Regions from separate parts of the Cryobacterium sp. TMT1-3 genome, predicted to be linked through region 1. Evidence: predicted binding sites of a transcription regulator. Region 1 holds the regulator's gene; the other holds the start of a gene.
The links. The regulator LexA, encoded in region 1, represses DNA repair genes until DNA is damaged. The targets are predictions, from matches to a motif close to TCGAACANNTGTTCGA.

Region 1 (3,409 bases):
GTCGGCCAGGCCGGCGAGGATATCGCGGACGACCGCGTCTGGAATAGCGTGCGTGTTCTCGTTGACGTTCAGAGCCACCGGCACGTGTAGCTGCGGAGCACCGTACGGGGTCAGGCCTTGCAGGTTGGTGCGGAGCGGAAGATCATCGAGGCTGGTCACACCCTCCATGCTACGACCCTGTGTTGCTGCCCAGCGCTCCTCTGTTCCTGGCAGCTCAAGTACTGTTCAGCTCACGTACTGGACTACTCAAGTACTGGACTGCTCAAGTACTGATCGATTCAGGAGTCGGCGGGGATCTCCAGGCGCTGGCCGGGCTGCAGGGTTTCCACGGAGAGGGCGTTCAGACGTTTGATATCGGCGACCACGTCGCGCGGGTCCTCCGACGGTGAGATCTCTTCGGCGAGGTCCCACAGGGTCTGGCCGGGATCGACCGTGATGAATCGGGCGGAACCGACGTCGGTCGGCGAATAGGCCAGGGTGGCAACGATTCCCGAGTCGGTCGTGTACGACATGACGTCGATACCCGTGGCCGAGTCCGATGCGCCGGCCGCTCCCCCATTGACGGCGAAGGCGAGGGCACCGAGCACGAGCGGGACGGCAGCGAGGGTCGTGAGCACCGCTCGCCCACGACGAGTGAGGCGAAGTCGGGTGACGGGGGCGTCGTCGGATGATACTGCGGGTACACATGCTGTGGTCATGTCAAACCTCCGGGGTTGGCGGGCTGCGAGTCTCGTATCCGGCCCTCGGCCGGGAGGACCGGATGCGAAACTATGTTCCGAATATAACTTCGAACAATCGAACATGCAAGCTTTTTCTGGTCTTCGCCCGAAATTTCACACAACACACTCGAATAAGTGTTTGTTTCAGGGCGAAGAACTGGATAAACTTTCGATAGAACAATTGCTTGATTTACACTCAACCAGACACCACCGACATTCCCGTGAAGCACGACTTCAGGCCAGGCGGGACCGACTCCAGAAGGGCAGATCGTGACACAAAACACCGGCGCTACCCGCGACAAGGGCGGCACAAGGCGCCGCAAGAGTTTGAGCCAACGCCAGCTCGCTATCCTCGACGTAATTCAGCGTTCGGTGAGCTCGCGCGGCTACCCGCCGAGCATGCGAGAGATCGGCGATGCGGTCGGACTCGCTTCGCTGTCGAGCGTGACCCACCAACTCAATCAGCTCGAGCTCAGCGGTTATCTGCGCCGCGACCCGAATCGCCCGCGGGCACTTGAAGTGCTCATCGAGATCCAGCGCGCCCCCGAAGACGCCGGCACCGGCGACCAGGACAGCTTTCACCCGGGCGTGCAGGTCGGCGATGCGGCGATGGTCCCCCTGGTCGGCCGCATCGCTGCCGGCATCCCGATCACGGCCGACCAGCAAATCGACGAGATCTTTCCGCTGCCCCGCCAGCTTGTGGGCCAGGGCGAGCTGTTCATGCTCAAGGTCGTCGGGGAGTCCATGATCGACGCTGCGATTTGTGACGGTGACTGGGTCGTCGTGCGGCAACAGAAGACCGCGGAAAACGGCGAGATCGTTGCGGCCATGCTCGACAACGAGGCCACCGTCAAGGTCTTGCGCAAGCGCGACGGCCACACCTGGCTCCTTCCGCGCAACAGCAACTTCGAACCGATTGTCGGCGACTTTGCCGACATCCTCGGCAAAGTCGTCGCGGTGTTGCGCTCGGTGTAATCCTGATTGCACGCCCCGGTGTCGTACGACAGAGGCTCGATCGCCAACGGGTGATCGGGCCTCTGTCGTCCCTGCGACCGCGTCAGGCGCTGGCGCTAGGCATTGACCCTGATACCGCGGCGTTCGCGCACCCGCCGCGTCGCCGCGAGCATGTTATGCAGCGACTGCACGGTCTCGTCGTAGCCGCGCGTCTTCAGCCCGCAGTCCGGGTTTACCCAGACCTGGCGCTCGGGAATGGATTTCAAGGCGGTGTCGAGCAGCGTCGTCAGCTCGTCGATGCTCGGCACCCGGGGCGAGTGGATGTCATAGATGCCGGCGCCGATACCGTGGTCGAACCTACCGGCCTCGATCTCCTGCACCACCTCCATCCGTGACCGGGCCGCTTCGATGCTCGTCACGTCGGCGTCGAGGTTGCGAATGGCTTCGATGACGACGCCGAATTCGGAATAGCAGAGGTGCGTGTGAATTTGGGTCGCATCCGCTACCCCGGCCGTGGCGAGCCGAAAAGCACCGACCGACCAGTCCAGATAGCTGGCGTGGTCTTTCTGCTTGAGGGGCAGCAGCTCGCGCAGAGCTGGCTCGTCGACCTGAACGATTTGGATGCCGGCGGCCTCGAGGTCGCCGATCTCATCCCGCAGGGCGAGGGCCACCTGGCGGGCGGTTTCGCCGAGCGGTTGGTCGTCGCGCACGAAGGACCAGGCCAGGATGGTCACCGGCCCGGTGAGCATGCCCTTGACCGGCTTCGCGGTGAGGCTTTGCGTGTACACGGACCAGTCCACCGTGATCGGCGCCGGTCGCGACACATCACCCCACAGAATGGATGGCCGAGTACAGCGACTGCCGTAGGACTGAACCCAGCCATTTTCGGTCACGGCGAACCCGTCAAGGTTTTCCGCGAAGTACTGCACCATGTCGTTGCGTTCCGGTTCGCCGTGCACGAACACGTCGAGTCCGATCTCTTCCTGCAGTGCAACGACACGGCCAATCTCGGCGCGCATCAGATCGCGGTAGTCGCCGGCGCTCAGCGCGCCCGTGAGATACCGGGCGCGTGCGCGGCGAATGTCGGCGGTCTGCGGGAACGATCCGATCGTCGTCGTCGGTAGCGACGGCAGCTGCAACGCCGCCTCCTGCGCCTCCAGGCGATCGGCGTAGGCGCCACGGGTGAAGTCAACGTCGGTCAGGGCTGCGGCACGGGTACGTACGGCGCCGTCGCGTACGCCCGGAGCGCTGCGTCGCGCCGACAGGGCGGCCTCGGTCTCGGCCAGCGGCACCGCAATGGCGTCACGCCCGGCAGTGAGACCGAACGCGAGGGCGGCGACCTGGCCCACTTTCTGGTCGGCGAAGGCCAGCCAGCTGGTCAGCTCGCCCGGTAGCGAGGTCTCATCGAAGACGTCGTGCGGCACGTGCAGCAGCGAGGTGGAGGTGGAGACGGTGACCGAGTCTGACAACGCGCGTACGCTCTCGGCGGTCTCGAAAGCAGCGGCGAGGTCGCCGCGCCACACGTTATGGCCGTCGATCACGCCGGCGACGAGGGTCTTGCCGGCCAGTCCGGGTACTGCCGGAGGCAGGGTGCCCCGCACCAGGTCGAGGCCGATCGCTTCGACTGCGGTCGCGGCGAGAACCGGCAGCGCGTCGTCGAGGCTGCCGTACGGCGCCGCGACGAACAGAGCCGGTCGTTCGGTGAGCTGGCCGAGCACCCCATAAGCGGATGCGAC
Region 2 (3,409 bases), on a different contig from region 1:
TTGTCGGTGTTCCAGACGGATGTCCACAAGTTGGGCGGGGGTGGTGCCGGTGCGGTCGGCGGAGGTGGTGCTGGCGCGGTTTGTTGTAGGCGGGGGCTGATTCGGGTGGCGGGGTCGGTGGCGTAGTGCTTGCCGGCGGGGCTGGTCCAGTGGAGGGTGCCGTCAGGGTCGGCGACAACCTTCCATTCACTGAAGTGTTTGAGGTTGTGGTGGGCTGGGGAGAGGAAGTGGAGGTTGGTGGCGGTGGTGGGGCCGCCGAATTGTTTGTCGATGGTGTGGTCGAGGTCGCTGTGGCCGGCGGAGCGGTTGCAGCCGGGGAAGCGGCAGCTTCCGTCGCGCAGGCGGAGGTATTTCTTTAGTGCGGCGGGTACGCGGAAGGGTTCGGCACTGACGTCGAGGACGATGCCGGTGTGTGGGTGGGTCAGGACGCGCAGGAAGCTCGTCGCGGTGCCGGCCAGCTTGCGGGCGGTTTCGGGGTCGATCGGCCCGTAGCCTTCGAGTTCGCCGGGCTCTTCACTCTTACCCATCAGGGTGAGCACCGGCACGGTGATGTTGACGTTCGCGGTGAGCCCGGCGCCGAGGCCGCTGCCGGTGACGCCCTGCTGAAGCAGGTCAACGGCCACATCAGCGCGTAACTGGCTGAGGGTGCGGGGTTCGTCGGGGCCTTGCAGGCTGATGGCGGCGTCGGTGACGCGGGTGTAGACGGCCTGGAGGTCGTCGCCGGCAGCACGCAGCCACAGCGTGGCCATGCCGTCGTTATCGGGGAAGAACAGCACCTTGCGATCGGACAGGCACTTGGCGCGGCGCACGGTGATGCTGTCGGGGTGGAACCGTTCCCGCAATTTGCGGGCCTTGCCCTCGAACTGCGTTGGCGTGAGGCGCTTGGCGTGCGGCAGCAGCACCGCCTCCAATTCGGCGCGAGCGGGCCGGGGCACGGAACCGAGCTGGTCGAGCACCCGGCGGGCGTGGCGCAGGGAGATCTCTCCGGTGCGGAGTGCGGTAAGAGTATCGGGCCGCTCCACCACTAGTTGGCGGCTCTCCTGCAGCAGCCCGGACGCGGTACCGCCCGGGATGCGCAGCGCGCACGCCATCTCCGCCACGAGGCCCTGCTGCGCGGCGAAGGTCGCATCCCAGTCGTGCTCGTGGCCCGGCCCGGACAGGGGCCGGCCGGTTTCGGCAGTGTTAGTCGTGTAGTCCCACGCCTCGGTGAGAACCTCAGCCTTGCTCGCCTGCGCCCAGCCGATGATCTTCTCGAAGAAGAGCACCCGGTCAACGAACTGCGCCTGATGCCGCTGGAACGGACTCAAGTCATCGGCCAGGCTGCCATCGGCCAGACTGCCATTGGCCGGACTGCCGTCGGCCAGACTGCCGTTGGCCGGACTGCCGTCGGCCGGAAGCGGCGGGCCCGGTTCGTCGTCACTGTCGTGCTCCGTGCGCAGGTACTCGGCGTAGAGGAACTCCTCCCGCAGGTCATCATCGAACAAGCCCGCGGGCGGCACGGCGGCGAACACCTCGGTCAGGTCCAGGCCGGCCGGAATGGGCGGGCCATCAGGCATCTCACGGCGACAGGACTCCGGGCCGACACATTCCGGACCGACAAGGTCTGCTAGGAAGGGGTCGGTGCCGAAGGGCTCCGTCGACGTCTTCGAGGGCGTCGTACAGAGCGAACTGACCGAGCCCCTCGGCAATTTCGACGCGCCAGTCGGCCTGGCACTGTGCCCAGAACGCCTCGAACTCGACGCGCTCCGCAGGTGTGGAAGGTGGATAGCCGTGACAAGCGAAGAACGGATCGACCGGGCCTCGCTTGGGGGTGTCGCCGCTCTGGCTCATAGAACAAGTGTACCAAGTCCCGCCCCTGAAGTCGAGCGATTCTCACATCTATTGAGATCTCCATGCGAAACTGAATTCGCACGGACAGTTCCTTTTACGAGACCAGTGAGCGTTGCCCCTCGGTCCGGAGCGGGCCACTTTTCTCAAAGTTCACAACGACCTGAAAGGAAATCGGGAGTGCCTGATTGCCATTCGGTAGTGCGGTCACTAGGCGGTCGTCAGCAGGCGGGCATCCGTTTGGCTAGCCAGTTTGCGGTTGTCGAACAAGACCGCTCGACGGCCCGTCATCGGCTGCTCGCCGACACCAGCCGCGGCCGGAGCGTGCGCTCGAAGAAGTCGAAGAAGCCAGCTTGGTCAGGCCCGGCATTCATGAGGGCAACGTGGTCGAAGCCGGCATCCGTGAACTGCCCGATCACCTCGAGGTGCCGTTCCACGTCGGGGCCGCAGGCGAACTGCTCGCGGATGTCTTGCTCACGTACCGTGCCGGCTGCGGCTTCGAAATTGACCGGGTTGGGCAATTCAGCCATGACCTTCCAGCCGGTGACCGACCAAGCGTTCGTCGTGTGGGCCGCCGTCACGGCTGCCTCTTCGGTGCGGGCCCAAGCGAGGGGAGCCTCGCAGAACAGCGGCCCGGTGCCGCTGGCAGCACGATAGCCGTCGACCAGCTCACGCTTCGGCTCCACCGCGAAGAGGCCATCGCCGTGTTTGACCGCCAGCTCGACGGAGCTTGGTCCACTCACGGCCACGGTCATGGTTGGCGCTGTGTCGGGCAGGTCGAAGATTCGGGCGTCTTCGAGCTTGAGGTAGCGACCGTCGTAGTTTTGCTAGCCGCCCTTTTAGAGCAGCCGGATGATGTCGAGTGCCTCGTCGAACATGGCGTGACGCTCGTGCACGCCGGGGAATCCACGACCGACGATGTGCTCGTTGAGCCGTTCACCCGATCCGACGCCGAGGGTGAATCGACCGTCGGAGAGCAGCGCGAGCGTGGCGGCGGCCTGGGCGATGATCGCCGGGTGGTACCGCACGCTCGGGCAGGTGACACCGGTGGCGATTTCGAGTGTCGTGGTCTTCGCCGCGATCGCGCTCAGCACATTCCAGACGAACGGTGAGTGCCCCTGGGCTTCGACCCAGGGATGAAAGTGATCACTCATCTCTACAAAATCAAATCCGACCTGTTCGGCGCGCGCAGCCTGGCGTACGAGTTCCTGCGGCCCGAAGCTCTCGGCGATCAGCTTGTATCCGATTCTCATTCCCGAACAATATGCAGGTCGGCGAGCTGCGGCAAGGCCGTTAAACATCGGGCAGCACGTCGAGATAATGCGCGTGCGGTTGACGAGATCACGGAGAAATTCCCGCTGAAGCTCGTCGCCGACGACAGGGCGCTGGGAGGCTTTGCTCAGGTACGGCTAGGCACAATAGAAGCCCAGCCAAACCGAAGGGCCCCCAATGAGCAACCTCCAGCGCATTCTGAGCATGGCATCCAAAGCCCTCGACAAGAAGGGGCAGCCGTCCTCCGGCGGGCCAGGCAAGACCGATTGGCGCGAAATGGTGCGCACCGCAGCCGACAAGGTCACCGGAG

Region 2: E3O25_RS06125 (HNH endonuclease signature motif containing protein) is a predicted target of LexA. The motif match lies at 1,830-1,845, and genes of this name have one in related genera.

Annotation. Positions count from the first base shown of each region.
Region 1 is NZ_SOFW01000021.1:41,039-44,447, forward strand. It holds gene E3O25_RS07030 (histidinol-phosphate transaminase) at 1-159, opposite strand, end outside; gene E3O25_RS07035 (LysM peptidoglycan-binding domain-containing protein) at 279-698, opposite strand; gene lexA (transcriptional repressor LexA) at 987-1,694, shown strand; gene metE (5-methyltetrahydropteroyltriglutamate--homocysteine S-methyltransferase) at 1,790-3,409, opposite strand, start outside.
Region 2 is NZ_SOFW01000020.1:94,192-97,600, reverse strand. It holds gene E3O25_RS06125 (HNH endonuclease signature motif containing protein) at 1-1,556, opposite strand, end outside; partial or broken gene E3O25_RS17425 (TIGR03557 family F420-dependent LLM class oxidoreductase) at 2,115-3,080, opposite strand; gene E3O25_RS06115 (hypothetical protein) at 3,277-3,409, shown strand, end outside.